3 linked regions of the Aeoliella mucimassa genome follow. The protein of the gene in region 2 interacts with the protein of the main gene of each other region in a pairwise test. Links are inferred from orthologs where the notes say so. Each region holds a gene or a part of one and is shown on either strand. Other genes may lie near its edges. The genes, in order: thrS, rplA and Pan181_RS07620.

Evidence for each region.
Region 1: the proteins of rplA (region 2) and thrS interact in binary tests that used the Escherichia coli proteins (3 or more experiments, as listed by UniProt). The link is inferred for Aeoliella mucimassa from one-to-one orthologs.
Region 3: the proteins of rplA (region 2) and Pan181_RS07620 interact in binary tests that used the Escherichia coli proteins (3 or more experiments, as listed by UniProt). The link is inferred for Aeoliella mucimassa from one-to-one orthologs.

Annotation. Positions count from the first base shown.
Region 1 is NZ_CP036278.1:126,045-136,414, forward strand. What follows is about bases 4,146-7,075. They hold thrS (threonine--tRNA ligase), read right to left. Parts: upstream 6,738-7,075; coding sequence 4,554-6,737; downstream 4,146-4,553. Other genes in these bases: Pan181_RS00535 (DUF1697 domain-containing protein), read left to right, coding at 4,146-4,539; Pan181_RS00545 (PEP-CTERM sorting domain-containing protein), read left to right, coding at 7,057-7,075. Outside these bases: Pan181_RS00520 (DUF1549 and DUF1553 domain-containing protein), read left to right, coding at 1-1,528; Pan181_RS00525 (DUF1501 domain-containing protein), read left to right, coding at 1,747-3,012; Pan181_RS26430 (transposase), read left to right, coding at 3,472-3,858; more of Pan181_RS00535, read left to right, coding at 3,988-4,145; more of Pan181_RS00545, read left to right, coding at 7,076-7,371; Pan181_RS00550 (superoxide dismutase [Ni]), read left to right, coding at 7,776-8,348; Pan181_RS00555 (hypothetical protein), read right to left, coding at 8,385-9,311; Pan181_RS00560 (polysaccharide biosynthesis/export family protein), read right to left, coding at 9,442-10,370. UniProt on the Escherichia coli protein: Catalyzes the attachment of threonine to tRNA(Thr) in a two-step reaction: L-threonine is first activated by ATP to form Thr-AMP and then transferred to the acceptor end of tRNA(Thr). The rate-limiting step is amino acid activation in the presence of tRNA.
Region 2 is NZ_CP036278.1:5,355,529-5,365,755, forward strand. The notes cover bases 7,376-10,162. They hold rplA (50S ribosomal protein L1), read left to right. Parts: upstream 7,376-8,323; coding sequence 8,324-9,001; downstream 9,002-10,162. Other genes in these bases: nusG (transcription termination/antitermination protein NusG), read left to right, coding at 7,376-7,553; rplK (50S ribosomal protein L11), read left to right, coding at 7,780-8,205; rplJ (50S ribosomal protein L10), read left to right, coding at 9,056-9,586; rplL (50S ribosomal protein L7/L12), read left to right, coding at 9,724-10,131. In the rest of the region: Pan181_RS20965 (metal-dependent transcriptional regulator), read left to right, coding at 136-813; Pan181_RS20970 (hypothetical protein), read left to right, coding at 1,379-1,732; Pan181_RS20975 (hypothetical protein), read left to right, coding at 1,867-2,172; Pan181_RS20980 (winged helix-turn-helix domain-containing protein), read left to right, coding at 2,382-2,735; Pan181_RS20985 (malate dehydrogenase), read left to right, coding at 2,804-3,730; tuf (elongation factor Tu), read left to right, coding at 4,729-5,928; preprotein translocase subunit SecE, read left to right, coding at 6,169-6,618; more of nusG, read left to right, coding at 6,672-7,375. UniProt on the Escherichia coli protein: One of the primary rRNA binding proteins, it binds very close to the 3'-end of the 23S rRNA. Forms part of the L1 stalk. It is often not seen in high-resolution crystal structures, but can be seen in cryo_EM and 3D reconstruction models.
Region 3 is NZ_CP036278.1:1,896,273-1,906,474, reverse strand. The notes cover bases 3,162-5,923. They hold Pan181_RS07620 (cold-shock protein), read left to right. Parts: upstream 3,162-4,323; coding sequence 4,324-4,524; downstream 4,525-5,923. Other genes in these bases: Pan181_RS07610 (hypothetical protein), read right to left, coding at 5,167-5,923; rpsU (30S ribosomal protein S21), read left to right, coding at 4,788-4,985; Pan181_RS07625 (sulfatase family protein), read left to right, coding at 3,162-3,903. Outside these bases: Pan181_RS07640 (bestrophin family protein), read right to left, coding at 1-246; Pan181_RS07635 (lactate racemase domain-containing protein), read left to right, coding at 726-1,943; Pan181_RS07630 (YecH family metal-binding protein), read right to left, coding at 1,968-2,222; more of Pan181_RS07625, read left to right, coding at 2,362-3,161; more of Pan181_RS07610, read right to left, coding at 5,924-6,327; Pan181_RS07605 (PEP-CTERM sorting domain-containing protein), read right to left, coding at 6,978-7,733; nadC (carboxylating nicotinate-nucleotide diphosphorylase), read right to left, coding at 8,742-9,656; Pan181_RS07595 (helix-hairpin-helix domain-containing protein), read left to right, coding at 9,847-10,202.

The sequences.
Region 1 (10,370 bases), 5.2 Mb from region 2 along the record:
GACGGAAGCCGAGTGGTGTCGTCGGGTGTATCTCGATCTGATTGGTCGCATTCCGACCGTCGACGAGTTGCGCGGCTACCTGAGTGATCGCAGCGAGAACAAACAGCAGTTGCTGGTCGATCGGTTGCTCGGCAGCGAGTACCGCGAAGAGTTCGCCCGTAACTGGACCACGCTCTGGACCAACACGCTGATCGGCCGCACCGGCGGTGTCGATCGCGGTTCGCTGGCCAATCGCAGCGGCATGCAGCAGTACCTACGGCGGTCGTTTCAGAAGAACAAGTCGTACGATCAGATGGTCAGCGAACTGGTCACCGCGACCGGTAGCTGCCTGCCAGGCGACAGCGACTACAACGGGGCGGCCAACTTCCTGGCCGACAAGCTCGGCGAGAATGGTATTCAAGCCACGTCGAAAACGGCTGAGATCTTCCTCGGCATGGCGGTCGGCTGCACGCAGTGTCACAACCACCCATTCAACGAGTACAAGCAAAACCAGTTCTGGGAACTCAACGCGTTCTTCCGTCAAACCCGCGTGCGACGCATGCAGATGGAAGGCGAAGACAACAATCGCCGCTACGGTCAGGTGGTCGATACCGACTTCGCTGGCGAAGGGGGCGACCCCAGCAAGGCCGAGCTGTACTACGAACTGCGAAACGGCAAGCTCAAGGTCGCTTACCCGGTGTTTGTCGATGGCTCGTCGCTGGCCGACAAGTACTCCGACAAAGGCGAAGACTTTGGCGACAGCGGTTACCTGGAAGTCGTGAATCGTCGGCAGGAGCTGGCCGGGCTGATACTGAACTCCGACGAGTTTCCCCGAGCGGCCGTGAATCGCATGTGGAGCCACTTCCTCGGTTACGGGTTCACCAAGCCGATCTACGACATGGGCCCGCACAATCCGCCGACCCATCCCGAGCTGCTCGATTACCTGGCCAAGGAGTTCCGCGAGTCGAGCTTTGACCTCAAGCAGCTGATGCGGTGGATCGTGCTTTCGGAGCCGTATCAATTGTCGAGCCGCATGACTCGCGACAACCAGAGCGACGACCCGAACCTCGGCGCGCGGCCCAAGTTCAGCCACTTCTATCTGCGACAAATGCAGGCCGAGCAGCTGTACGAGTCGCTGCTCACGGCGACGTCGGCCGCCGATTCGATTGCCTACGACCAGCGCGAAGAGATGAAACAACGCTGGCTGCGTCAGTTCAATACCGCGTTCGGTACCGACGATAATGCCGAGGCGACCACGTTCAACGGTTCGATTCCTCAGGCGCTGATGATGATGAACGGCGACCTGGTGAAGAAAGCCACCGAGTGCGAGCCCGGCAGCTTCCTGCATAAGATCGCCACGAGCGACGATTTGAACAACGCCCAACGCGTCGACCACTTGTTCCTGGCGGCCCTGGCCCGCGAGCCCGCCCGCGAAGAACTGGTGATCTGCAACAAGCTGCTGGTGGCCCGCGAAGGGCAGGCCCCCGAAGCGCTGCGCGACGTGTGGTGGGCGCTACTGAACAGCAACGAGTTTATTTTGATTCACTAGCCTGGCTTTACCCGGCAACGAAGGAGCAAGGCAACTTTCTCCTCTCGTCCCTCTCCCACGTGCGGGGAGAGGTTAGGAGAGGGGGCCAACAACCGTCGCGAAAGTTGTGTTGCTCCGCAGTGGCCATCGAGATCGAGATTCCTAACCCTTTTCCTAGAAGCGGCTGTTGCTGACTACCCGTCAGCAACGACTCCGACGACTCTGGAGCCTTGTTTATGATTCCTTTCCACACGCCGACCGGAATGACTCGCCGTCACTTCATGACTCACCTGGCAGGGGCCAGCGCGCTGGCATTGCCGGCGTTGTCGCTCACCCGTTCGGTGTACGCGGCGGCCGACACCATGCGGCGGAATCATAAGAGCGCGATCCTGCTCTGGATGGGGGGTGGACCGCCGACGATCGACATCTGGGACCTGAAGCCGGGCGCGCCGACGGGTGGTCCCTCGCGGCCGATCGCCACCAAAGGCAATGCGCTGATCAACGATCGCATGCCGCTGTTGGCCGAGCACATGGACAAGCTGTCGGTCATCCGCTCGATGAGCACCCGCGAAGCGGACCACGAGCGAGGACGCTACTACATGCACACCGGCTACGTGCCGAATCCCAACGTGCAGCACCCGAGCTACGGTTCGGTCGTGGCCCACGAGATGGAGAGCCAATTGTCGGACATGGAAATCCCGCTGTTCGTCTCCGTCGGCGGCGGCAGCGAAGGCCCAGGCTTCCTCGGCATGGCCTACGCGCCGTTCCAGGTCGACTCGAATGGCCGCGTCCGCAATCTGAACATGGGCATCGAAGAGCAGCGTCTGGCCCAGCGGTTTGCGTTGCTCGAAACCATCGAAGGACGCTTTATCAATCAGCGTCGCGGGATGGCGGCGATCGACCACGCGAAGGTGCTTGGCAAAACCAACTCGTTGCTTACCAGCGAGCAGATGAAAGCGTTCGACGTCGGTAAAGAGTCGGACGAAACCAAAGAGTTGTATGGCGATAGCGGGTTTGGCCGCGGGTGCATGCTCGCCCGGCGGTTGGTGGAGCATGGGGTGCCGTTTGTCGAGGTGAACCTCGGCGGCTGGGACCTGCACCAAAACTGCTTTACCACGCTCGACAACAAGCTGCCTGAAATGGATAAAGGCATGAGCGGCTTGATGCAGGACCTGTCGCAACGCGGGCTGCTGGAAGACACCGTGGTGATCTGGATGGGCGAGTTCGGCCGCACGCCGCGCATCAATGCCACGGCCGGTCGCGATCACTACGCCAGGGCGTGGAGCGCCGTTGTCGGGGGCGGCCCCATCAACGGCGGGCTAACGGTCGGCGAAACCAGCGCCGACGGCAGCCGAGTCGAAAGCCAACCCTTCAGCAGCGAAGACCTGATGGCAACCGTGTGCCACGCCCTCGGCATCTCGCTGCAAACGACGTTCACCTCGAACAACGGCCGCCCGATGAAAATCGCCAACGGCGGCTCGGTGATTACGGAGTTGTTTGGTTAATCGCGCATCGAATCCCCCAATCGTTTAGCCCCGAGCCGCAGGCGACGGCTAGCGAGATGGAAGCACGCACCACCACTGTTTTTGGTTGTGGCTGAACCGCTGGTTGCGTATTCTGAAAGACCGTGTCACTGGTTGCGGTCGTTGGTCTGATCGACCGCCGAACCATCCTCGGCTTTATGGTGAGCGATGTGGCGTATGTGTTTCGATGCTTGGGGGAGCAGGGGCGATGATTCATGGCTACCATGTGGTCCTTGCCACTTACGGATTCTGGCTCCCCAACGATCCACGCGGGTCCTGGTCGAACATGGTGTGGAACTGGGAGCTCATTCGCTTTGGGAAGCCTTCAAGAGGTCAGCCTGCGAGAGCGAGCCAAGAGCTATCGCAAGATCAACGTGAGCAGCGGGCCGCATGGCTCTGAAGTACGAGCCAGTCAATCTGGATGGCCGCCAAGCCTAAGCTGTGGGTGCTGGGTTTGCCAAGCAGGCCGAGCGAAGCAAGTACTCGATCTGGGCTTGCGCCATTCTCCCCGAGCATACGCATCTTGTGTTAGCACGCCATCGATACCAAGTGGAACAGATGGTCAACCTGCTGAAAGGGGCAGCGAGCCGCGAGTTGTGTAACCGAGGACTGCATCCTTATCAAAACTATGTACAGTCAGGTGGTAGACCGCCTCGCATGTGGGGAGAACATGCGTGGAAGACTTACCTGGATTCTGAAGAGTCGGTTGAGAACGCCATTCGATACGTGGAAGAGAACCCCTTGAAAGAAGGCAAGCCACTGCAAGGGTGGTCGTTTGTTACTCCATTCGCTGGAATCGACAAAGGTGGCTGGCAAACCTACCATTAAGCTCCAATCGTTTGGGCCGGAGCCGATGGCGACGGCCCACGAGAGAGTAGCACGCAGAGCCATCGCCTTCGGCTTCGGGCTAAACGAAGATGCGTGTTGTAAGTCATCCAAAGGGTAAATATCGTTTTCATGGCTACTACCAAATACCTCGCCCTGCTCCGCGGTATCAACGTTGGTGGGAAGAACGTGATCGCTAAGGACGACCTGCGGCGGTGCTTCGAGGACCTCGGGTGCGAGACCGTCAGCACGTACATCCAGAGTGGGAACATCCTGTTTCGCTCGTCGACCAGCAGTGTTCGCCAGTTGACCGACGACGTGCAGGCCGCGCTCAGCGAGCGGTTTGCCTACGACGCCCAAGCGGTGGTGCTGCCCTATCGCAAGTACCAAGCGGCCGTTGCCGCCGCGCCCGACGGGTGGGGCGATGATCCCGCGCAAAAGCACAACGCGCTGTTCACCATGCGAGGGACGACTCCCCAGAAGGTGGTCGCCGCGCTGGCCGACCCGAAGCCCGGCATCGAAACCATCACCCTCGCACCCGGCGTGATCTTCTGGTCGGTCGTGAAGGCCGCGCAAACTAAAGCCACCTACGCCCGCATCACCGGCACCAAGCCGTACCAGCAGGTGACCATCCGCAACAGCAACACGACGCGCAAACTATTGGAGTTGCTCGACGCGATGTAGTTACGGATTGCCCGCTAGTACTCGTTCCCCACGCCCTTATCGCTGATCTCGGCGCCGACGGTTTGTTCGGCCACTTGGCGGACCTGGCGGCTGGTGATTTCTTCTTGCAGCTTGGCCAGGGCGTCTTCGACGGTCATCGCGCCGAGGTCGCCGTCGATGCGGTCGCGCACGGTCACGGTGCCGTTGTCGCGGTCTTTTTCGCCGACCACGAACATGTAAGGCACCAACTCCAGCTGGGCTTCGCGGATCTTCGCGCCGAGCTTCGCCCCACGGTAGTCGCCAGAGGCCCGCAGCCCCGCGGCGGTCAGCTGCTTTTCGACCTGGCGGCCGTACTCTTCGCTCTTGTCGCTCACGGTCAGCACGCGGACCTGCTCGGGGGCGAGCCACAGCGGAAACGCCCCGGCGAAGTGTTCGATCAACACGCCAATGAACCGCTCCATGCTGCCGAGCGGCGCGCGGTGAATCATCACCGGGCGGTGCTGGGTGTTGTCGGCTCCGGTGTATTCCAGGGCGAACCGTTGCTCGCTCGGCAGGTTGTAGTCGAGCTGCACGGTGCCGAGCTGCCATTCGCGGCCGATGCAGTCGGTCACCACGAAGTCGATCTTCGGCCCGTAGAACGCCGCCTCGCCGGCTTCCGGCACGCAGCCAGGCAGGTTCATTTCGCGGGCGACCTGCTCGATGGCCTTCTCGGCGCGGTCCCACTGCTCGGGGCTGCCGACGTACTTGGTGCTATCGGGATCGCGGAAGCCGAGCCGCGCGCGGTAGTTCTCCATGCCGAGCGACTTGAGCACCTTCAGGGTGAACTCGATGCAGCCGCGTACTTCGTCGGCCACCTGATCTTCGGTGCAGAAGATGTGGGCATCGTCCTGGGTAAAGCCCCGCACGCGGGTCATGCCCGACAGCTCGCCCGACTGTTCGTAGCGATACACGGTGCCAAACTCGGCCAGGCGGACCGGCAGGTCGCGGTAGCTCCGTGGCTTCGACTTGTAGATCATGATGTGGTGCGGGCAGTTCATCGGCTTCAGCAAGTACCGCTCGTGCTGATGCGCCCAGGTGTTGAGCGCGGCGAGTCGCTCCTCGGCCGGGGAGTCGGCATCGATCTCGGCGTCGAAGCCCATCAGCCGCGCGGCGTCGAGCAGCTTGGCCTCTCCTTCACGATCGAGGTTGCCCTCTTTCAATTGATCCATCCAGTACTCGACGAGCCCACCCGCGTCGTGTTCGCAGAGCGGCGCGAACTGCGACTCTTTGTAATACGGAAAGTGGCCGCTGGTTTCGTACAGCTCTACCCGACCGACATGCGGGGTGTAAACGGCTTCGTATCCGCGGTTCCGTAGCTCGGTGCGCAGGAACTCTTCGAGCAGCCCGCGGACGGTCGCCCCCTTCGGCAGCCAGAGGATCAAGCCCGAGCCAACGGTGGAATCGATGTGGAACAGCTCATGCTGCTTGCCGAGCACGCGATGGTCGCGCTTGCGGGCTTCTTCCAGCCGATGCAGGTGATCCTGTAGTTCTTGCTTGTCGAAGAACACGGTGCCGTACAGACGCTGCAGTTGTTCGCGATTCGCGTCGCCTTTCCAGTAGGCGCCGGCGATCGAGAGCAGCTTGAAGGCTTTGCCGATGTGGCCAGTGCTGGGGATGTGCACCCCGCGGCAGAGGTCAATGAACTCACCCTGGCGGTAGAACGACACGTGCGACTCTTCGCCGAGACCGGTTTTAATGTGCTCGACCTTGAACTTCTGATCGAGCTCGCTGCAGAGCTGCAGGGCTTCGTCGCGAGGCTGTTCGAGCCGCTCGAACTTCTGGTTCTCTTTGACGATCTTCTTCATCTCGGCTTCGATCTTGGGGAAGTCCTCTTCCTTGATCGGCTGCGGGGCAGAGATGTCGTAGTAGAAGCCAGTCGCGGTGGTCGGGCCGAAGGCGAGCTGCACGCCGTCGAATAGCCGCATCACGGCCTGGGCCATCACGTGGGCGGTGGAATGCCGCAGGATGCCGAGGGCTTCGGGATCGCGCTTGGTGAGAATCCGCAGGTTCACCTCCCCCGATTCGGGGAGCTGGTAGCGGAGGTCGGCTGGTCGGCCGTCGACTTCTGCGGCGATCGCGCTCTTGGCTAGGCCGGTACCGATGTCGGCCGCGACATCGTAACAAGTGACCGGAGAATCGAACTTCTTCTGGGACCCATCGGGTAACACTACGGTAAGCATCGTGCGTGTACAGCCAGTTTTCGGGGTGAGACGAGTTTATTGGTGGCGGTGAACCGGGCCGGAAATTGATCAGTATAAAGGGGCAGCCGGATAGTGACTATCCAAGCTAGATGGTCGACAGCGACCGCTAGCACCTGCGGCTCAAGGCAATAATGGCGAATTTTGGATGAAATTCCTTGCAGGAACGACTCAGATGCTTTTCAATGGAATTAGCAAGGCGGTAACTGACGGTTTGGCAGGATTGCGACAAACTGGACAACCATTGGTGTGCGTCCGCCCTGCACTATCATTGACGACTGCAACGGTGAAGGATTGGTTCATGGGTCGGCATCTTCTCTTCTGCGGCTTTGCCATTATCGCTCTTTCCTGCTCGGTAGCTTCAGCTGCCGTGGTGGATGATCGTGATTTAGATGATCTCACCGACACGAGTGCTGTTGCCTTGGGCCAGCCTGAGGACGATCTGGTTGACTCGTACCTGTTGTCAGACGCTTCCACCAAGCGAGTGACCGAACCCCTAAGTGTGCAAGACACGACCGTCGACACCATGACCATCGCCGAACCCGGCACCCTGGGGCTAGTGGCCCTGGCTGGGCTCATGGGTGGAGCAGTCGCGATGCGACGCCGTCTGGGCTAGTTCCCCAGTGGGGGTATTAGCTGCGACCGGTTCTCAATAATTAGCACCTATCTGCTAGAAAATCCCTATCTAAGGGGTTTTCTTTCCCCTAGCTCGAGAGTAGTGTGGGGACAATCTCTTGAATCGATACTCCGTGGGTGGTGCACTGCTGCCTGCGGATAAACCGCATAACTGCGGTGTCTTTCCCCGAATACCGCAGTTTCTGCGAGGCTTTCGTGTCCCCCCTACGCGAGAGCCTCGCCCCTTTTTATGCGGAAATTCAAGCCACTGGTGCGCTAGCTGTGGATGCCCGTGGGACGACGGAAGTGCTACCCACCGCACATCTCTAAGCTATAGAATACTTGAGTATCGTAAATCGACTCCGATTTGCTTGGAATCTTTCACCCACGACTGGAGTATTCGAAATGAAGACACGCTTCATGCTATTTGCCGCCGCCCTGATCATGTCGCTTCCTACCGCTGGCCGGGTGCTGGCTCACTGCCAAGTGCCTTGCGGCATCTATGGCGACGAACGCCGCTTTGAGGAAATGCTGGAAGATACCCAGACCATCGCCAAGGCGATTACTCAAATCAAAGAACTCTCGGGCACCCACGACGCGAATGGCCACAATCAGTTGGCTCGTTGGGTAAGCACCAAGGAAGCCCACGCCAGCAACATCCAAGAGATTATTGGTCAGTACTTCCTGGCCCAGCGCATCAAGTCTGACAAGGAGAACTACGTCGATCAGCTCAAAGCGGCTCACGGCGTGATTGTAGCGGCCATGAAGTGCAAGCAGTCGGCCGAGCCCGCCACGGCCAAGGCCCTGGAGGAAGCGATTCACGACCTGTACCGCGCTTACGAAGGTAAGGAACCGGTACTAGGCGAAGCCGAGCACGCGGCTACCCACGCGGTGACAACTGCCGTGGAAGCCGCTCACGAAGCCCATGCCGAACACAGCCACGAGGCTGGGCACGATCACGAACACGCTGCTCACTAAATCAAGTAGCAAGCAGCGTGTTCGTTGAGCGTTTGCTTAGCGATTTCCGAACAAGCCAGCGGGCAGGTGCGGCGGTGTGTCGCCCAGTTCGCTGGCTTTTTTGCGTTGTTGGAATCCAGCGTTGCGGTTATGGCTGGTGCCGTTGGTGGTCGGAATCACCGAGGCTTGAGCCGGCTGGCTGGCCTGCGAGCGGCTGTCGGTCGCTGCGGCTGGTACTACCATCGAAGCGGTGGCTACTTCGTAGCGAGGCCGTGCGACTGCTGGCTGCGGTGCAGCCGGACGTGCAGATTGCATGCTAAACGGCAATTGCGGCGGTGCGTCGCGATTGGTCTTCGTGAGCGTGGTGCTGGCCGGCGGCAGAATCATGCCCGAGTCGAACAGTCCGCTGGGAGCCGCAGGTGGTTGGCCAAAAGGCAGTCCGCTACCAGGATTTTCGGCCGGAGCGGCTGGCTGACCCGGCAAGGCTGGTCCATCATCGCCAGGACCGCCGAATGGCAGCGAGTCTTCCATGAACGCGGGACGCGGTGGTTGCAGCGGATTCGGCTCAGCCGCAGGAGCTGGACGATTTGGCCGAGCCGGGCGAGCATCGGTATCAAACTCTTCGTTGGTCGGCAGATCCATACCTTCGTCGGTGGCGGCCGGCTCGTCAGGCGTCGGCTCCAAGGCCTCGACCTTAGGTGGAGCCATCTTGTCTTCCGCTTCGGGTGCCGGATGTTTGTTGGGCCCAATAATGCCGGAACCCACCGGAGCTTCTTCGCCGGGTTGCGACTGTCCGGTCGTGGTGCCAGGCCAAGGCCGCCATTTCGTCTTGGTGTAACCCCAAGTCGGACGTTCTGGAGTGCAAACTCCTTCAGGCGAGCAAGGGGGTGGCGTAGGCTGACCGATGGGGGCGGCCAGCAAGCTGGCTGTAGCAACCCAAGGGACCAAAGCGGCACCAATTCTACGAAGACAGCGGGTAGTCATCGATCGAGTTCCTTCGCTTACATCGGGGCGTCTGGCGGATGCAGTGGCTCGCCAGGTTGGTATTCGAATCAGGCCACCCCGCACGACCCTGCGGGCGGGGTGGCTCTAGTTTTAACACAGTTTCGCGTCGTTAGTTCAGTGAGCCTAAGCCGTACCGGGTAATTCGGTTGAGCGTGGCAGTACCGAGCGAGACGAAGCCGAACACACGTTCCATGGGCTGCGTGAATCGCGACAGCACCCCGTCGAACTTACGCATTCTGTCCTCGGCGATGAACAAGCGGTCGCCAGGCAGCAGTTGGTAGTTGGTTTCGGTCACCGCCCCTTGGGTGATGCCTTCGTAGTCGACTTCGAGAATCTGCTCGCAATCCATGCCAGGTTGGGCAGGGCGGGCGATGTAGATTCGCGTGCTCGAAAGCTGGCTCAAACCGCCGATCGAGGCAATCGCGTCGAGCACCGTGTCGTTGCCCGTGATGGGGGCCGTCACGATGTTGTCGCCGAACCCAGCACCCTGAGTGATGATGTAGTATTTCTTGCTGTTGTAGCTGAAGATGTCGACCACCACTTCGGGGTCCACCAGGTACTCCGACAGCTTCTCTTCAATGCGAGCCTTGGCCTCTTCCACGGTGAGGCCGGTTACGTATACCGAACCGTAGGTGCCGAGATTCACGCGGCCGTCCATACCGACGAGGTGCTCGCCGACAATCTGCTGAGCCCCGGCCGATACGCCGAGCGACACCGACACTTCCACGCCGGGGTAGAGCTGCGACAGGTGGCGGCGAATCGATTCCTGAGCGTCGTCGATCGTCTGATTGGCGACTTCCACGCGGCCGTAGCTGGGGCCGAGGTCGATCTTGCCCTCGGGGTCCACAAAGTAGGCGTTGCCGATGGGATCGCGCTGATCGTCCGCACCAATGGCACGCACTAGCAGACCATCGAACGGTTCGATGACGTGGGGCGGCTTGGGCACGATTTTCACCGCGTTAATCAGTAGAATATCGGGTGGTTCGATCACGTAAGGTGGCAAAGTCACCATGTCCTTCTCGCGGCCAGCCGGATTCA
Region 2 (10,227 bases):
GACGACGTGAAAATCTGCGGGCAATTCCGCGGATTCGACGCTACACTAGGGCGACACTCGCTTTAGACTACCGGCAAGCGGGCGATCCTCACAGGGCGTCCCCTTTCGAAACACTGGGAAACGAGGATCGACTTCGTGGCAAGCCTGACCGTCGAAAACTACTTGAAGGCCATCTACCAGCTGGCCGACGGCGACCTGCACCGCACGGTTTCTACAGGGCAGATCGCCGAGGCCCTGTCGGTGTCGCCAGGCACGGTGACCAGCATGCTCAAAACGCTGGCCGAAAGCAGCCTGGCGAGCTACAAGCCGTACGAGGGGGTGCAGCTCACCCCGGTCGGCCGCGCGCTGGCGCTACGTGTGATCCGCCGCCATCGATTGATCGAGCTGTTTCTCGTCCAGACACTCGAACTCTCGTGGGACGAAGTGCACGAAGAAGCCGAGCACATGGAGCACGCGGTCAGTGACTGGCTGGTCGACCGCATCGAGCAACACCTGGGTCACCCGAAGTTCGATCCGCATGGCGATCCGATTCCGGCGGCCGATGGCGAGATGACCCACGCGGCGGCCATTCCGCTGGCCGAGCTATCCGCAGGACGACAGTTTCGCGTCGTGCGAGTGGTCGACCAATCGCCAGAGTTCTTGCGCGAGCTAAGCGAGTCGGGCATCGCGATCGGCGTGTCGGGCTCGGTGGCCGAAGTGCACGCTGATGGTGGACAGACGATCGAACTTGATGGCGATCAGCAACATCTCGATTCGCATGTCGCGAGTCATGTGTACGTCGACGAAACGCGCGACGCACCCTCACAGCCATAAAAAAACCGCTTGCGGTTTAGTCCAATGGGCTAAACCGCAAGCGGCGATAAAACAAACTAACCGGCCTATTGCGACGGAGTGGAGTCGCTCGAAGAATGACGCAAATCGGACGGTGCTGCGCACAGCCATGTGATCGATTCGGGCCAATCGAATTTTTAGGTCCTCCCGGCGGAATGTTGGCCGGCAAGTTTGATTCGCTACCTCGACGCTCGCGGTGGGTGATCCCACTGCAGCGAGCAGGTCGAGTCATTGTATGCAAGTAAGGTTATCGGACCAGGGCCTGCTGAACTTCAGCTTCGCGAGCAATCTTTTCGGACGCTCGCGGGCTCCCAATCGGGTTTGTGACTCTACAGCAAAATTGTAGTTCACGAAAGAACGGTCGCCACCTTTTTATCGCCTTTTTCGGTGATCGCACCGAGAGCAAACAGCGTGCCGGGATCTCTCGCGAATCGCTCTTGTGAGCGACTCCTATTTTTACTAAACGCAGCTAGGCGTGCCACGGTTCGGCGTGGTGCGGAGCTTTGTTTCGCTTTTCAGTTCACCACCAGCCTGGCGAGTTTTCATCATGCTTTCGCGACGCGATGCCCTGCTAAACACTTTTCGCTGGGTCGCCAGTTCCGTTGCTACCATGGCCTGCGCGCTGGTAGCAGATCGGGCGCAGGCCACGATTCCTCGCGGACCGGTTCTCGAGGAACGGCTGCTCGTCGGCCTGCGGGTGAAAACCCAATCCGACAAAGAATTCATTGCCAAAATCGTGGCCCTCGTCGAGCAAGGCGTGCTGCCGGTGTCGCTGGTCGACTCGACCTATTTTTGGGCGCGCGGCAAAGCATCCAAGAACCTGCGTCTGCAAAACAATCCGATGGTGTACTTTCGCCCTGGGTTGGTGGCCCGCGCGGCCCGACTCGGCATCAAGCTGTAGCGACTTGGCAAACAAAAACAGCGAATAATTTGTCGCCGGCACCCAACAGGGTCGGTAGGCATCTCGGCCGATGCTCGCTAAAATCGACAGATTGCAGCCCACCCCCCAACTACCGTGCATCGAAAGCAATTGCCATGGCGCGTAAAGTCATAAATCGCAAAGAACTGCGAGCCGAAGCCGAAGCCGCTGAGGCAGCCGAGGCAGCAGACGGCACCACAAAGAAGGTCAAGAAAAAGGCCAAGCGTAAGAGCCGCGCGAAGGCCGCCAAAGAAGTCCGCCTGAAGGCCTTCTGGGGCGTGTTCAACCAGTCGCTCCGCCGGGTCGCCCTGTACGACTTCAATCAGAAGAAAGAAGCCGAAAAGAAGGCCGAAGAACTCAGCGCCTCGGGCAAATCGCCCCACTTCGTGCAGCCCGTGAAGGAAGCCATCGAAGAGGCCTAAGCCTCCGATTCGCCCTGCTATCAGGCGTTGTAACGCTGTCAGCGGGCCAGCTTCCCACATTTCATTCTAGGCGGATTGCCCCGACCACCGGCTTGCATTCCCCGGTCGGGCAAACAAAAACATACAAGCGCGGCTCGCGTGTTAGCGCAAGCCGCGCTGTTATCTGTCGATCCGTTGCCAAGTGCCACCCGCCAGAGGAGCCACCCGCCATGGCCAAGAAAACCGCTGCCTCGAAGACCACCCCTGCCGCCAAACCAGCCCCCGCTGAAACGCCAGCCGCTGCTGCGAAGCCGACCCCAGCCCCCAAAAAGGCTGCCCCCAAGAAAAAGGCCGCCGCCAGCAAAGCCAAACCCGTGGTGCTGATGACCAGCGACCACATTGGGCACACCGCCGGCGATGTGTGGAAAGCCCTCGCCGAGCAAGGCCCACAGACGGCCACGTCGCTCAAAAAGCTGGTCGATGCTCCTGGCGACACGGTGATTGCCGCAGTCGGCTGGCTGGCTCGCGAAGGCAAGCTCGATTTCGTCGCCTCGGGTCGGGTGGTAAAAATCGCCCTCCGCTAATGTCTGTCTGACTCGATGGCCAGCCGCAGCTATCCACCAGCATGCGGCCCCAGCGAAGGAAACTAGCGATGAAAATTGCGATTGTCGGCGTTGGCCACGTGGGAGCGGCGCTCGCTTACTCGCTGCTGAATCTTGAAACAGCCAGCGAATTGATGCTGGTTGGCCGAAATCAAGGCCGACTGCAGGGCGAAACGCTCGATCTGCGCCACGCCAGCAGCTTTTTCGACGATCCCCCGCTTATTACCTACGGGCGGGTCGAGGATTGCCGCAACGCGGACATCATCGTTCTCACCCTGGCGGTCCCCCAGATCCAACTCGACCGTAACGCGATGGCCGCCGACAACGCGGCCCTGTTCCGCCAAGTCGTTCCGCTGCTTGCTGAGCAAAACCCCGCAGCTGTGCTGATTGTGGCCACCAACCCGGTGGAAGCCCTCACCCAATACACTATTGAGCTATCCGGTTTCCCACCCAGCCGAGTGATGGGGGCAGGCACGATTATCGACAGCTGCCGGTTCCGTCTGTCGCTATCCGAGCATCTATCGGTCCACCCCGACGACGTGCGGGCCTACGTACTCGGCGAACATGGTGATTCGCAGTTCCTATGGCAAAGCGGGGCCTCCGTAGGAGGCGTGACCCTCGATCCTGCGGATATCCCGCAAAGCATGATCGAGGCGGCTCGCTCGTCGGGCACCGACGTTTTTCGCCTTAAAGGGCATACCTGCTATGCGATTAGCGAGGCCCTGCAGCTTATCATCCGCAGTATCGCGGGCGACCGACTGCAAACGATGCCGGTTTCGACCCAGGTGAACCTAGGGGACGAATTCCCCCCACTTTGCCTGGCATTGCCGTGCATCGTCGGAAGAACTGGCGTCACCCGGCGTTTACAGCCGAAATTCTCGGAACAGGAATACCAGCAGTGGCTTACCTGCGGGCAAAGCGTCGCTCGCACCCTGGAAGCCATACGCGAGACATCGCCGGAACCAGTGGAAAACTAGAGTCTTTTCGAGCTTAACCCGCTCCACAGGCAACTAATTCCACAAACACTCCTGGCAAGTCACCTGGTCGGATCGCTCGACCTTACGGGGTACACCAATCGGGACGAGACGCACTTTTCGTAAGTGCACCCCCCGAACCACCCTTGCGGCTGTTGGTGTCGACTGTATATTAAGCGATTCGCACGATATCGCGGGTCGGTTGCGTCTGACTGGACGCGATCAGCGCGCTAGCGTAGCTCAATTGGCAGAGCAGCGGTTTTGTAAACCGCAGGTTGTGGGTTCAAGTCCCTCCGCTAGCTCTCTGGTGGGGCTTCGGCTAGTTGCCGCGGCAACGTGCGGCCGAAGCGATTGCAGACTTCCGGGAATGCAATCAGAAACCAAGTTCCAGCGACTCCAGCGTCCGCTTTTGCAAAAACGCCGGCAAAACCAGCACCAATACCGTGCGGGGGCTGCTAGCAAGCAGCATAAGCGACTAAGCGATGGGCTCGCAGAAGAACCGAAGTTTCCCATTCGGGAGGTTACCGAAGCGGTCAAACGGGACAGACTGTAAATCTGTTGGCTCATGCCTTCGTAGGTTCGAATCCTACACCTCCCACTAGCGAAAGCGACAAACTTCGAGAAACTAACAGTTGTGGAAAGTCAGTCGAATGACTCTCCACAAGTGATCTCGAATGTAGTCACCCCTGCTTGCGGGTGTAGCTCAATGGTAGAGCAATAGCCTTCCAAGCTAAAGACGAGGGTTCGATTCCCTTCACCCGCTTTGATGGGGGCTGTCGGCTATCGGCTCACGCCTTACAGCTTTATGATGTAAGCAGCGCCGAAAGCTAAGAGTCCACCACCGAAACAAATGCTGCTGTAGCTCAGTTGGTAGAGCACGTCCTTGGTAAGGACGAGGTCACGCGTTCGAGTCGCGTCAGCAGCTTTTCGAGTGGTGACTTACCGGTTACCTTAATTGTTTCACCTTCAGTGTTTCCCAGGTATTTGAGTTAGGGACAAAAATGGCCAAGGATACCTTTACTAGTACCAAGCCGCACGTGAACGTCGGCACCATCGGTCACATCGACCACGGCAAAACCACCACTACCGGCGCTATTGTCGCTGTGCAGGCCGCCAAGGGTCTGGCCAAGGCCAAGTCGTATGCCGATATCGCCAAGGGCGGTACCGTGCGTGACGAAACCAAGACGGTTACCATCGCCGCAGCTCACGTTGAATACGAGACTGCCAACCGTCACTACGCCCACATCGACTGCCCGGGCCACGCCGACTTTATCAAGAACATGATCACCGGTGCCGCCCAGATGGACGGTGCGATTCTGGTTGTATCGGCTCCGGATGGACCGATGCCCCAGACTCGTGAGCACATCCTGCTCGCCCGTCAAGTTGGTGTGCCCAAGGTGGTGGTGTACTTGAACAAGTGCGACCTCGTCGACGACGAAGAGCTGCTGGAACTGGTCGAAATCGAAGTCCGCGAACTGCTGGACAAGTACGACTTCCCCGGCGACGACGTGCCAGTGATCAAGGGCAACTCCAAGGCTGCCTACGAGAACCCTTCGGACCCCGAAGCCTCGAAGTGCATCAGCGAGCTGATGGATGCCATCGACACGTACATCGACGAGCCCACCCGCGAAGTCGACAAGCCATTCCTGATGGCCATCGAAGACGTCTTCTCGATCGAAGGTCGTGGTACCGTGGCCACCGGTCGTGTCGAAAAGGGCGTGATCAAGGTTGGCGACGAAGTCGAAATCATTGGTCTGCAAGAAGGCGCTACCAAGACCACCTGCACCGGTGTCGAAGCGTTCAACAAGACCATGGAATCCGCCGAAGCTGGCCACAACGTTGGTTGCCTTCTGCGTGGTGTAAAGCGTGAAGATATCCAACGCGGTCAGGTTCTGGCCAAGCCGGGTTCGATCACTCCGCACACCAAGTTCGAGGGTGAAGTTTACGTGCTGAGCAAGGAAGAAGGCGGACGTCACACTCCGTTCTTCAGCGGTTACCGTCCTCAGTTCTACTTCCGCACCACCGACGTGACCGGTACCGCCAACCTGGTTGGTGACGCCGAAATGTGCATGCCCGGCGACAACGCTCGCCTGAGCGTCGAGCTCTCCAAGCCAATCGCTATGGAAGACGGCGTTCGCTTCGCTATCCGCGAAGGTGGCAAGACCGTCGGTTCCGGCGTGGTCACCAAGATCCTCGAGTAGTTATAAAATCGGATACCGAATGGCGGGTGGCTCTACGGCCACCCGCCATTCACCCTATCCGTAGATGCGATTTCATTTAGGGGCGTAGCTCAATTGGCAGAGCACTGGTTTCCAAAACCAGGGGTTGTGAGTTCGAGTCCCACCGCCCCTGCCATTTATTTTTGTTAGCTGCCGGGAGCGGAATCTGGCCGATGGCCGGTCGGACCGCAAGCGGCATTGGTCACTTGGCGGGAGTCGTCGGTGGGTGCCTACCTGCAAGAACTGTTTAAGTTCAATCTCTATAAACGTACCCAAGGGCGCGTTGTCCGTCAGCTAACCTTTGCGGCCTGCGCTATCATTGTTGCTTTGGGTTGCTGGTCGCTTTCCGGCGAACTGCAATCGATCGACAGCCAGCCCGTTCGGTACCTACTACCCTTTGGGCTGCTTCTGGCAGGTGTCTGGGCATGCTTTCGCCTGATTCAGATGCCCCAGTTTGCCGACTTTCTCATTTCGGTCGAAGCCGAAATGAACAAAGTCGCCTGGCCCAAACGACGCGAGTTGATCAACGCCACGATTGTGGTGATAGCAGTGATCTTCCTGCTGGCGATCCTGCTCTTCAGCTTCGACTTCATCCTTCAAGCATTGAAGGCCGGAGCAGAAGGCCTGATCAAGAAAGACACGGTTGACGCCGCTACCGAGCTGGCCAAGTAGTCTAACGCAACTCGCATATCTATCTCTCTACACCTCCCGTTTGGGGTTTGACTGTGAACGACGACGTCGAAAAACAGGAAGAATTGACGTCCGGCGATTCGGCCGCGGAACCAGTGGCTGGAGATCCAGCTGAAGATGCAACCCCGCTCGCTTCCGGCGACGCCGAGGCCCTGGAGGCAAATGTCTCCGGGCAAATGAAGGAAGTCGCCGATACCTCGGCCGACGAAGGTGCTGCCACCGAAGCCCTGGAAGAAGCTGCCGAGGAACTGGCAACCGAAACCGGCAACCAACCGGCCGACGGCGAGCCGACCCTTGAAGAGCTGGAAGCACTAGTCGACGACTCCGAGCCCGAAGTCACTCCCTCCGGCCCCATCGAAATCGATGTTCCCGAGGAAGAAGACATCGACCTGAAGTGGTACATCCTAAAGGTTCAAAGCAACCGCGAACGCTCCATTGCCGACGCCCTTCGTCGCAAGATTGCCATCGAAGGACTGAACCGTTACTTCGGAGAGGTGAAAGTACCCACGGAGAATGTCACCGAATTCAAAGGTGGCAAGAAGAAAATCGTCGAACGCAAGCTTTGGCCTGGCTACATTGCCGTGGAAATGCACGTGAACGACGATACCTGGTTTGCGATTCGCGAGACTTCGGGAATCGGCGATTTCACCGGCGCCGGCGGCAAGCCTGCTCCGATGGATCCCCACGAAGTCGCTAAATTCCAGCAAACCGAAGTGGAAGAGGCCGAGGAAGCTCCCAAGCTGGATATCAAGTTCAGCCCTGGCGACAAGGTCAAGGTCATGGAAGGCAACTTCGAGAACTTCGAAGGCGAGGTGAGCAGCATCGACGAAACACACGGCCGTGTTACCGTGATGCTGAGCATTTTCGGTCGCCCCACCCCGGTGGAACTGGAGTACTGGCAGGTCGAAGGCCTGTAATCGCCGCACTCCCCCACTCGGCGGGCCCGCTGAATCCTCTCGCCATGCTAGCACTTTTTCCGATTTGGCAACCTGGGCACTACTTTCGTGCCATTTTCGCCAAAGCGGACAAAGAAATTACAAAAATCTATGCCCCCCTACTTTTCTTTTCCCAGCTAAGCGGGTAGAAAACAGGGCTCGGCAATGGTCGATATTCCTCACCTTTAAGCGCTCGAGCGACTAGGTCATGGCGAAGCAAGTTGTTGGCAAAGCAGCATTCCAAATTCCCGGTGGGCAGGCAACACCTGCTCCTCCTGTCGGTACTGCGCTCGGTAAGCACGGCATTAATCTAGGCCAGTTTGTCCAAGCGTTTAACGATGCCACCAAAGAAGCAAACGGAATGATGATTCCGGTGGTGGTCACGGTCTACAACGACCGCAGCTTCGACTTCATCACCAAAAGCCCCCCCGCGGCAGTTTTGCTCAAGAAAGCAGCCGGCCTAGCGAAGGGCTCGGGTGTGCCGAATAAGACCAAGGTTGGCAAAGTTTCGACCGCTCAGCTGGAAGAAATCGCCACCACCAAGATGCAAGACCTCAACGCCCGCGATCTGGAGCACGCCGTGCGAATGATTGCCGGCACCGCCCGCAGCATGGGCATCGTGGTCGAAGGCTAACATCGCCTGAAATCCACCAGTACACGCGTTTTTACCAAGCATAACCAAACGTGGGACGCCGGCTCACCATCGAGACGGCGGTTTGAACCACACTTCTTCCGCGAAAGGGGGAAGCATCATGCCAAAACTCACCAAGCGTCTCAAGGCATCGACTGCCAAGAAGCCGAAGAACCCGGTTCCTCTGGCCGAAGCCATCGAAACCCTCAAAGGTTACGACGCCACCAAGTTCGACCAATCGGTGGAAGTCGCCATGCGTCTGGGTGTCGATCACACTCAGGCCGATCAAATCGTCCGTGGCTCGATCGTACTGCCCAACGGCATTGGCAAAGACCAACGAGTGGTCGTGTTTGCCAAAGGCCCTCAAGCTGAAGCAGCTACCGCAGCCGGAGCCGATGAAGTAGGCGACGAAGAGCTGGCCAAGAAGATCCTCGGCGGCTGGACCGATTTCGACGTCTGTATCGCAGCTCCCGACATGATGAAAGTAGTTGGTCCTCTCGGCCGCGTGCTCGGCCCTCGCGGGTTGATGCCTTCGCCTCGTGCGGGCACCGTGACCCCCGATGTAGCCAAGACCGTCGAAGAATATAAGGCGGGTAAGGTTGAGTTCCGTAACGACAAGGGTGGCAACATCCACGCAATCGTTGGCAAGCTGAGCTTCGACTCGGACAAGCTTAACGAGAACATCCAGGCGTTCATCGATCGCATCATCAGCATGAAACCTTCTGCTGTGAAGGGTGTTTACGTGAAGAGCGTGCACCTGAGTGCGACCATGAGCCCGAGCGTTTGCGTAGCCATTTAATTCAACAGGGTGAGCAGCCTGGCTGATCACCAACCCCTGACCCCCCCGACTGTCATGAGTAAGCTTGTAAAAAACATGATTACCAACGAGCTAAAGTCTCGTTGGGATGGCGTGACCGACGCCCTGTTGGTGGATGTGGCCTCGCTCGAAGCCAACGACACCGTGGCGCTCCGCCGGCAACTGCGTGAAAAGAATATTCACCTGCTTGTGGTTAAGAACAGCCTGGCTCGCCGGGCTGCTGAGGGCACGACCCTAAGCCCTGCGTTCGATGGAACTGCTGGCACCACTGCTGTGGTGTGGGGTGCAGAAGACATCGTTTCGCTGGCCAAGGAAGTCACCAAGCTCTCGTCCAACAAAGAGTTCGAGAAGTTCACCGCCAAAGGCGGTGTAATGGACGGAACCAAGATCTCGCCCGAAGAGGTCAAGCAAGTCAGCAAGTGGCCAAGCCGCACAGAACAGCTCAGCATTCTGATGGGTCAAATTCTATCGCCGGGTGCGACGCTGTCTGGTCAAATGCTTGCTGGTGGTGCTAACCTTGCCAGCCAGATCAAGCAGATCAGCGAAAAAGAAGACGCCGCAGAATAGATTCGAATCAACACTAAAATCAACTCGCAAGGTCTTTGGTGCAGCCTGAGTAGCGATTGCCAAGCCCCGCGAATACCGACACCGTCAATTGACAAGGCCCGCCCGCGGCCGATCCAGCGAGAAAGGGAACCGTAACCATGAGCGACGAAGCAGTTGCCGAATACTCCGAAACCACCAAGGACCTCGGAGAGAAGATTATTGGCCTGACCCTCAAAGAGGCGAAGGAACTTAGCGATTACCTGAAGGACGTTCATGGTATTGAGCCCGCTTCGGGTGGTGGTGCCGTGATGATGGCTGCTCCCGCCGAAGGCGGTCCTGCCGCTGCGGAAGAGAAGACCGAATTCGACGTCGTGCTCGAAGGCTTCGGCGACAAGAAGATCGGCGTCATCAAGGAAGTCCGCACCGCGACTGGCCTGGGTCTGAAGGAAGCCAAAGAAATGGTCGAAGGCTGCCCCAGCAAGGTCAAGGAAGGTATCTCGAAAGAAGATGCCGAGAAGCTCAAGGAAGCTTTGGAAGCAGCTGGCGCTACGGTCTCCATCAAGTAGCACTCAATCGTGTTCCCTGCCCCTTCATGGTGCAGGTACGCGTGAGTGTCGCTGGATGCCGTTTCGCGTGGCAAGGTAAGGGGTGCGCGAATTTCG
Region 3 (10,202 bases), 3.5 Mb from region 2 along the record:
CACCAGCTTGCCCCAGATTTTTCGGGCTTCCCACCAGCGGTCGTACGCACTGTTGTTCTTAAACCCCAAGAAGATCGCCAGTGCGGTACTGAGCGTGGCAACCGCATTAAAGGGAATGGCCACCCAGGTCAAATCGAATTCGTGATGCAACACGTACACGATGAGAGAGAGCGTCAGAAAGTAAGCCATGCTCTTCCACGTATAGAAGATGATGTGGCTCCACTGAATTCTTCTGGCAATGATCATGTAGTGCTGTCACCAACCGGAGGGCTTGGGAATTCTTGCGAACTGCGGTGCTCCGGCCGCTACTTCGATGAGTCGCCTGCTGCCGGAACCGTTGCGGTGGATCGTAAGGGTGAGAAACGAGAGGGGACGAACAGACGGGGATTAACAGTGTAGCGGGACGTGCAAGAAATGGCACGTGCAGTCGCCCCACCGGTTTCCCCCATGCGGCTCGAAGTGGCTTAAAACAGTTGTTGAAACGCGCCGTCGACCTGCTCTAATACATGTTTAACCGTTGGCAGAGTGCTTCGTCCGGTGCACGCCACGCTTTGTTTAATGCCCCCACCCCGGGGGCAAAATAACTCACTTACGTCGATGACTCATCCCGTTACTGCTGGTGTTCCAACAACTTACGAAGGGAACGCTCGCCGTAAGAATTGCCCCCACGGATCGATTTCCGCGAAATGGGGGCTTTTGAATCCAATCCTTGGGACCTCCGATTCATGAAACTGCACCACGTTCAACAACAACTCGCCAACCACCCGATTGCCGACATTCCGGCTGCCGTGCATGCAGCGCTCGACAAGCTCGCCCACCCAGTGCCCGCCGGCGAGATTGCCATCACCGCTGGCAGTCGCGGCATTTCGAATATCGCCGCAATCACCCGCGCGGCTGGCGACTGGCTCAAGAGTCGTGGGGCGAAGCCGTTCATCGTGCCGGCCATGGGGTCGCACAACGGGGCGACCGCCCATGGTCAGCGGGCGATGATCGAGTCGCTCGGCATCACCGAAGAAGCGATGGACATGCCAATTCGGGCGTCGATGGATGTCGTCGAGATCGGCGAGACCTTCACCGGCCCGATCACCATGGACAAGTTCTGCCATGAATCGGATGGGGTGCTGGTGCTCAATCGCATCAAACCCCACACCTGCTTCGTGGGCCCGATTCAAAGTGGGCTGATGAAGATGATGACCATCGGCATGGGCAAGATCAACGGCGCCCGCACCTTCCATCAGGTTCCCTGCTTGAAGAAAGCCGACGCGATCATCGCCCTCGGCGAAGCGATCATCGGCACCGGCAAAATCTTCGCTGGCCTGGGCATTATCGAAGATGGTTACGACCAAACGGCCGAACTTCACGCGCTGGCCCCCGAGCAATTCGCGAGCGAAGAACCTAAACTGCTCGACCACTACACGAACGATTACTTCCCCAAGCTACCGGCCGAGGAATTCGATGTGCTGATCGTCGACCAGATCGGCAAGACCTTCAGCGGCCTCGGCATGGACCCTAACGTGATCGGCCGCCGCGGCTTGGCCGGAGTGCCCGATTTTCCTTCGCCGAGGATCGGCAGCATCGCCGCCTTGGAACTCACCACCGCTTCGCAAGGCAACGCACTCGGCTTCGGTCTCGGCGATTGCATTACGCAACGCTTGTACGACGCGATCGACTTCGAGAAGACTCGCATCAATGCCGAGACCACCGGCGACATGGATCGCATTCGCATGAATCACATCGTGAAGGACGATGTCGATGCGTTTAACTGGTGCGGCGATCGCAGCGGCACCGACCGCTGGTTGGTGGTACCCAACACGTTGCACCTCGACTCGATGTACGCCAGCGAAGGGCTGGTCGACGAGTTGAAATCGAATCCCCAATGCACGGTCGCCGACGAGCCGGTGGAAGTAGAGTTTGTCGACGGGCGGATGAAGCTGGCGTTTTAACTCTGCTAACTAGCCAGGAGCCCCCTACTCATGATCACAAATCTTGCCTGCTTCGGTCGAGAAGCCTTCGCTGGTCGGTACGAACTTGCCACGATCGGCGAGGAAGTCGATCAGCTGGCTGGCATTCATGCCACTCGCGCTGCAGGTGCAGAATCGCGCCTCAGTGCCAAAGCGGTTGTGAATCGCAGCCTCGAGCGACTCGCGATCGTACTGCTCGCCCGATTCAACCATCATCCGCATCACTTCATGCCCATGGATGTCGGTGGTGCTGGATTCCATACCTGAGAAACTCCCTAATTCGAGAAAAGTCGAGATTTACCTGCCGAGAACCTTTAAGATGATCGTGTTGGCCAGCGAACGCAAGGCCATCGCACCGCCCTCACCGCTTTTCCCTCCTCCCGAGCCGGTTGTCATGAACATGCGATTTCTCCCCCTGCTGGCCCTCTTCTCTATGGTCTCGACCTGCCCGCTCGCAGCAGCCGACGAAGCGGCCTCGCTGCCGAACGTGCTGATCCTGTACGCCGACGACATGGGCTTCGGCGACGCGAGTTGCTATAACCCCGAATCAAAAATCACCACTCCTAACATCGACCGCCTGGCCCGCGAAGGCATGCGGTTCGTCGATGGGCATTCGTCTTCTGGCATCTGCACTCCCAGTCGTTACGCACTGCTCACGGGGCGGTACCACTGGCGCAAGTTTCACGACATCGTCGGCGCGCTCGGAGCCTCGCGGTTTGATGCCGAGCGATTGACGCTTCCTGAGATGCTTCAGCAAAAGGGATACGACACCGCGTGCGTCGGCAAGTGGCATCTCGGTTGGGACTGGAATGCGATTCGTCACCCCAACGCCAAGAAAACCACGGCCGCTGGTGGCAAACAAAAGTACTGGGGATACGATGCGTTCGACTGGTCGAAGCCGGTGCCAGATGGTCCGCTCGCGCACGGGTTCGACTACTACTTCGGCGACACGGTGATTAACTTCCCGCCGTACGCGTGGATTGAGAACGATCGGTTGATCTCGCCGCCAGATGCCAACTTAGAGATCACCGCGAAGACCAAGGAAGGCAACTGGGAAGCCCGCCCCGGCCCAGCGCGGAGCGATTGGGACTTTTACGACGACTTGCCGACGCTCACCAACAAGGCCGTGAGTTGGCTGGCATCGCGCAAGGATCAGACGAAGCCGTTCTTCCTGTACTTCGCGTTGCCATCGCCACACGCGCCGATCATTCCGATCGATAAGTTCGACAACGCCTCGCAGGCCGGAGCCTATGGCGACTACGTGGTACAGAGTGACTGGTCGTGTGGCGAACTGCTCAAGACGCTCGATAAGATTGGGCTGGCTGAGAACACCATCGTGGTGTTCACCTCCGACAATGGCCCCGAGATCTATTGCTACGCTCGCGAAGAACGCTTTGGCCATCGTTCGAACAATCCCCTGCGGGGCATTAAACGCGACATCTACGAAGGGGGGCATCACGTGCCGTTCATCGTTCGCTGGCCTGGCAGAGTACCGGCCGACACTACCAACGAAGCGCTGATCTCGCAAATCGACGTGATGGCCACGCTGGCCGAAGTGGTTGGCTTCGACCTGCCCGACGGCGCGGCCGAAGACTCTTATAGCCAGCTCAGCATGCTTGAAGGTGGTTCGCCTGTTCGAACGACACTCGTGCATAATACGTATCGCGATCGCTACGCACTACGCGATGGAAAGTGGTTATGGATCAACGCCCCCAACGGCTATCATCGCCCTGCAAACAAAGCATGGGAAGCTCGACACGACTACCCATCCGACGATCACCCTCAACAGTTGTTCGATCTCTCGACCGACCTGGGTCAACGACATAACGTCGTCGATTCCCATGAAGACATTGCCCAACGCATGGCAGCGCAACTTCAACAGATTCGCGAAGCCGGCCACAGCGCCCCGCGACTGGACGATGCCAATCAGGCGGGAGGTTAAAAGAGGTGCCTAATAATGTTGGGTTTTGCAACCAATGGCACCTTTAGAATGCTTTGGAAATCCCATTTTGAGAGGGAAAACTGAGACTGAGTTTCGTTAAGGCAAAATACCGACAAAGGGACTTGCAAAAACTTGACTGGCCCAAAACCCGGCGTTACGATGCTCGGTGGAATTACGGTGGCAATGGTGTTCCTGAAGCGATGCGATCGCTGGCTTGGCTCCACGTTCTCAGAACTTCCAAATTGCCTTAGTTTCCTGCAGCAGGCCCTCTCCTCTTTCTTGGGTTAACCAGCTCTGGAAGCTCAGACACCGATGGGGGATCACGTTTCCGTAAATCCGCTAGTTGCTCAACCCACTGGTAGATGGTACGGCCTGTGGGTCGTGTTTTCATTTGTTGCTACGTACCAGGAGTGTTATGCAGTGTCGCAAGGTACGATTAAGAAGCTGACGGACAAGGGATTTGGATTCATCGAGGGAGAGCGGGGGGATATCTTTTTCCACAGCTCCGCCGTCGAGGGGGAGATTCGCTTCGACAATCTCCGTGAAGGACAGCAGGTCGAGTACACCGAGGGCCAAGGCCCTAAGGGTCCTCGTGCCGAGAACGTGAAAATCGTCTCGTAAGCAGTAAACAGGATCTTCGGATTCAAAGGCTCGCTCGACCGGCCCGCCCGGTTGAGCGAGTTTTTTGTTTCCCCACGCGGGGGCCCGCGACGCCCCCACCCGGCCAGCAGTCGCCAAAACCGGACAAACCGGTCGAATTTGCCACGTTTACCCCTGCCGACCACGCCTGGACGGGGACCCGTGTGTTAGGCTATATTACGTGACTTGTTCCTCTAGTGAGGACCGCACCGAACCTTTCCATTCCTCAGGAGTTGAGATTACCCGTGGTAAAGTTAACGCTTCGCGAACGTGAAACGGCCCAAGAGGCAGTCCGTCGGTTCCGTAAACTGGTGGAACGCTCTGGCATCAAAAAGGAAATCCGTGTTCGCGAGTTCTACGAGAAGCCCAGCGAAACGAAGCGCCGCGCGAAGATCCGCGCCGAGCGCCGTAATCGCCGCGAGCGCATGCTCGGCCGCGCCTAATCCAGCTGCTGCACTCCGCCGGCTTTCGGCGAGTCGATACCAGGTTCGCCACGCGTACCCATCAGTTTAGCTGTTAGCGTGCCGCGTGAGCGACTGAAGAACGAAATTAAAAAAAGACAGCCGACCCATTTGGGTCGGCTGTCTTTTTATTGAGTCAGCAAGTTCCGCTTCCAGGCAGAGCCTAGAAGGCGGTCTCAGCCCGCAGGAAGAACCCGTCGAAGCCCATGATGTTGGCGTCGTCGTAGCTGGTCTGCAGTTGGAAGTCGTACTCGTCGCGGAAGCCAAGGTCGTGCCATGCAGAGAAGAAGTAACCACCGCTAATGCTAGTGTTGCAGGTCACGAATACGGTACCACCCATTTCGATTTCGGTAACCGGAATGAGACGACGACCGCTAATGGTCTGCGTACCAGCTCCTACCGGCGCGGAGCCGGAGTAGTCGACCGACGACTGAGTAGTGCTGTAGTCGCCGACGAGCAGGGAGATATCGCCCTTCATGTACAGGCTGCAGATACCTTGACGACCCAGGTAACGACGCCCCAGCAGCCCTACGCGACCACCAGCACCCTGGAAGTCAGAAACCGAAGTTCCCCGCTCCAGCAGTTCGTCCGAACCATCGATCGTGCTGTAGATGCGAGTGGTATCGAAATCGACCGCACGGAACGCACCAGTGAAGGTGATATCCCAAGCAGGACACCAGCCATCACAACAAGTGTCGCAGCAGTCGCCACAACCGGTATCACAGCAGCCCAAAGGCGAGCCCAACGGGATGGTCTTCGACCAGCCGATGTCGAACGAGTTGAGGGCTATATCAGCGGTACCGACAACACGAGAGCCATCGAGTAACGGAGTCTGCTCAAGCGGCGAGATGATCTGATTGGTCGACGAAAAAGCGGGGCTTTCGAATCCGCTATCCGTATCGAAGCGAGTGTAGGTAAAGCGTACTTCTTCGCCACAGCAGTTGCGAATGCCGCCGTAGACGCGGAACGAGCTACTGTAGTCGAAATCGAGCTCGTGGAACGTATCGGTCAGGTTCGGAATGTCCCGCTCGAGGTAAGCCACCGCTTCGCTCGGATTGGCACGCACCCACAGGGCCTCGCCACCGACAAACAAACGGTTTCCCCGGCCAGTCGGCAGCAGGGCAAGATCGGCCACGCCTGGCCCGCAAGTATCGCAACTTGCCATCTGTACGCCGGTATCGAGCTGAGCCAGCGTATCCGACCACACGACTCCCTCGCCTGATTGATCGGTGCTGAAACCCGCCTGAGTTTCTTCTTGGGCACATGCCAGCGAGGCCATGGCCATGCTGAGCGCTACGGTAGCGCATGCAAATACATATTTCATCTAGATTCCCCCCAGAATCAGTAGCATGCCGGCTACGCTGCCCCCCCTTTGAGACATCCGTACCAAGCCTTGCAGTTAGGTCTAAATGGAGAGCGGGACCAACCACAGGCTTAACGGGCAGCACTGCGTCGGTATATCCTCCCCTGTCCCGTATGCTTTCGGAACATGGAAAGTAATCGGTATCGCTAGAACCGCAACTTTGGTGTTTCTCCTTACAACTGGATAAATGGGCAAAGTCCGTAAACTCACCGCAACCCGCATCCCGCCAAGTTGACCATCTGCGCACACAAAAAGACGGTGCTGTGGTCGAGGGAAAACCACAACACCGCCTTAAACAAATTTCGACGACAACCTTTTCGCCTAACGGCGGGGCGGCCTAGAGGGTGGGCGGCACCGCCGGCGACTGGGAATCGCTCGGCACCGTCGGCGACTCGACTCGCTACTCTTGCGAGTACGATGCCGCTCGGCCACCATATCGGTGCAAGTGGGCACGCACTGACGTTCACGCTCGCACCCAGCCACCGATTGCACGTGACCTCTTTGAGCTAGCATGGCAAAAACCTCTCAATGCTCTTCCCGAGTGAACGGAAAGATCACCTCCTCCCCCACGAGGGAGGAACTCGTTCGTAGGATAAATCGCCTAACCGCGGTTAAGCAGTTTTCCGACGATACCAGATGGTCGAGCCGACGAGTGCCAGGCCAACTAGCACCACGGACGAAGGCTCAGGCACCTGAGTGGGATCGGTAAGGGTACCGGCTACAAAGGTATCGATGCCTTCCATCACGCCGTACGGACGAAGGATCTGGTTGTAGTACAACGACTGGTTGCCGGATACCTCGTAGTCTTCGAGTTGGGCAGCAGCGGTTTTAGTGATCGATTGGTCATTGGTATCGACGAACAGCGCCGAAGCAATGGCATTGTCGCTCGCATCGCTACCGTTCATGTCGAACAATACCAGACGGAAGTCAGGATAGGGGAACAATCCGTCGACTCCTGCGTCGGGATCGATATCGATACCGAAACGAACAATCTCGCCAGGGGCTAGACCGCCGTTACCGATAGACACCACGAGTTCGTCGCCGGTGGAAGTCGATGAAATCGAAATACCAGGAGTTGAATCACTCAATAGCGCGTAGGTGCCGTAGTTGGTATCACCAAAGTTGTAGTCGGTGTCGCCAATCGTGATGCTGAACTCGGTCAGATTGCCGGTCGACTCTTCGAGATTCTCGACTTCGATCCAAGGCATGTTGCGGTTCTGGATACGCTGATAGGCCGTATCCCACATGGCGTACATTTTGTAATCAGGATCATCGGGGTGCTCCAGAATCATCTCTTTTTCAGAGATCTTGATCTGGAAACCTACTTCGTCCAACTCGGCCCGAGCCGACGACGAAATGCAAAGCATGACGAGTGCAATAAAACTTAGGTTCACAAGGGAACGCCAAGTACGTATGGCAAAGTTGTTAAGAATCATCTGTATTTCCCTCAAAATGGATATTCGTGCAGCATCCCATCACGAAAAACCTTGGGTGCGTGCTCTTTGGGTAAAACTCATGTAGCAACTCGCACACACATCCCAAGAGAGGTGTGGGCTTTGGGGTCCAATACGGCTGCCAGACATCACGTTGTTGCAGGTGAACTAGGAAGCAAGCGTTTGCTTGCTGGCAGCACTTCAGAAAGCGGCATGTGATACTGCAAGGCTCCCTACAGGAACCTGCAGCGCGCAACGCTACGCACCACGGCACGCCGGGCACCACGACCGTTCTACCTGGTAGGTCCGCCGGAATTGCACCTTGAAATCAGGCGTCTTACAGCAATTACCAACCAATAGAAAACGGATCACTCCACGGAAAACGCGAAAGGATGTTTGCTAGCCCGAGGACCAACAGGCAAACCATCGCCACCAGAGTATCTGAGGAGCAACACTCCACCACGCAATTGGATTGAGGAGCTACAAAGAGGTCTGGAAGCCGTGGATAGTGAATGCCAAGCGAGCGAAGTGGCAACGCCACTTACACGCCGCTTTGTCGACATTCATGAGCACAGCTCCCGGTAGCATGAAGAAAATAAATGACCTGCTCAGGAAAATACTCCTAAGCCATAATGACAGACTAAGTAGTTTGAAGTCCCATGTCAACAAGTTGTTGCGGTTTTTCTCAGTTTTCAAAAGCCCAAAAATAGACGTGGCGGGGTCCCCTCTGGAGCCTCGCCAAAGCCCGCCACGTCCGTGAGCCTCCTCCCCGGAGAGCCTACTTTCCAAAGCTAGGATGTTGCTCGTGGATGTCAAATATGGGGATTTCCAGGATGCACAGAAGCGCAGCCGCCGACCCGCCAGAAATTGGGATCGCAAGCATTGCCAAGCCTTTGGCGGAGGAAGCCATCGCGCTGGCCGCGAAGCTGTAGAACCCCTGGCCTACCGCCCGGAATCGTGCCAATCGAGGCCGATATCCAAACAGGGTGCCGAGTGGGTCAGAGCCCCCACGCTGATGCGATCGACGCCGGTTTTTGCGATTGCTCCGATCGTAGCGAGCGATACGCCGCCAGAGGCTTCGAGCAACATTTGGGGAGCAGATGCATCGCGAAGCTCCACGGCCGCCCGCAGGTGGTCATTTGTCATGTTGTCGAGCAGCACAATGTCGGGTTGGGTTGGCAGCACCTGGGCGAATTGCTCGAGGGTATCGACCTCAACCTCAATGGCCTCGACCGCAATTTGCTGATCGGCCAGTCGGCTCCGCACCTTTTCGGTGGCTTCCGCCAGGGTAAGTCCCTGCTGGCTGGCGAGGGCCACGTGATTGTCTTTAATCATCACCGCCCGATTCAAACCGAGTCGATGGTTCTGCCCGCCGCCGCACCGAACCGCGTACTTTTCCAGTAATCGCCAGCCTGGTGTCGTCTTGCGAGTGTCGTACACCTCGGCTTTGGCGCCGACCACTGCGTCGACATAGGTCCGCGTGAGTGTGGCGACTCCGGAGAGTCGTCCTAAAAAGTTCAGCAGCACCCGCTCGGCGGTCAGGATGTCGGCCGCCGAACCCGTCAGGTTGGCGAGCACCCGCCCGGGAGCGACTTGGTCGCCATCCTGGCTCGAGAGCGTCAACCGCACGTCGCTGGCAAGCTGCTCGATCAACAGCTCCACGACCTTGAGTCCGGCCACCACCCCATCCTGGCGAGCTACGACGTCGACGGAGCCTGGCGCCCCGTCGGGCACCAGCATGGCGGTGGTCCAGTCGCGCTGGCCCCCCAGATCTTCGGCAACCGCCAGGCGAATGAGTTCTGTAGCCGATTCGGCGACCTCGCTGCCCCAATCGAGTTGCTGAAATTGTCCGTTCATTGCGAAGCCTCCGCCAGATAAATCGAATTGCCGAAGCCTCTATTGTAGAGTTTCAGAGGTCGAGTGACGAAGGGGCGGCAGAGCGGCGAAATTGCCGGGTGCAAAGCTGGATTCGGCTGCTGTGGGCTGCTTTAATGGAGCCTGCCCCCTGCCCTCTCCCCACCGGTCGTCCGCCGAAATGCCCAAGCCGATGCTCGATGCCCGACAGCAGTCGACGGTTGCCAGTCTGGCGGCGGTGGGCTTGGCTATTGGGCTGGTATGGTGGGTCGTGGCCGGGGGTCAGTCGGGGCGGTTGATCGAAATCGACCAGGCAGAGCCGGTGCCCTACGAATTTATGGTCGATCTAAACACGGCCACCTGGCCCGAGTTGGCTCAGTTGCCTGAAGTGGGGGAGATCCTCGCTCGGCGCATTGTCGAGACTCGCGAGACCGAAGGGCCGTATCGCACCCAGCAGGATCTACTCAAAGTTCGTGGTATCGGCCAAATCAAGCTACTGCGAATGGCTCCGCATTTATTGCCACTGCCCGACGATACCGCGGTGGCGGG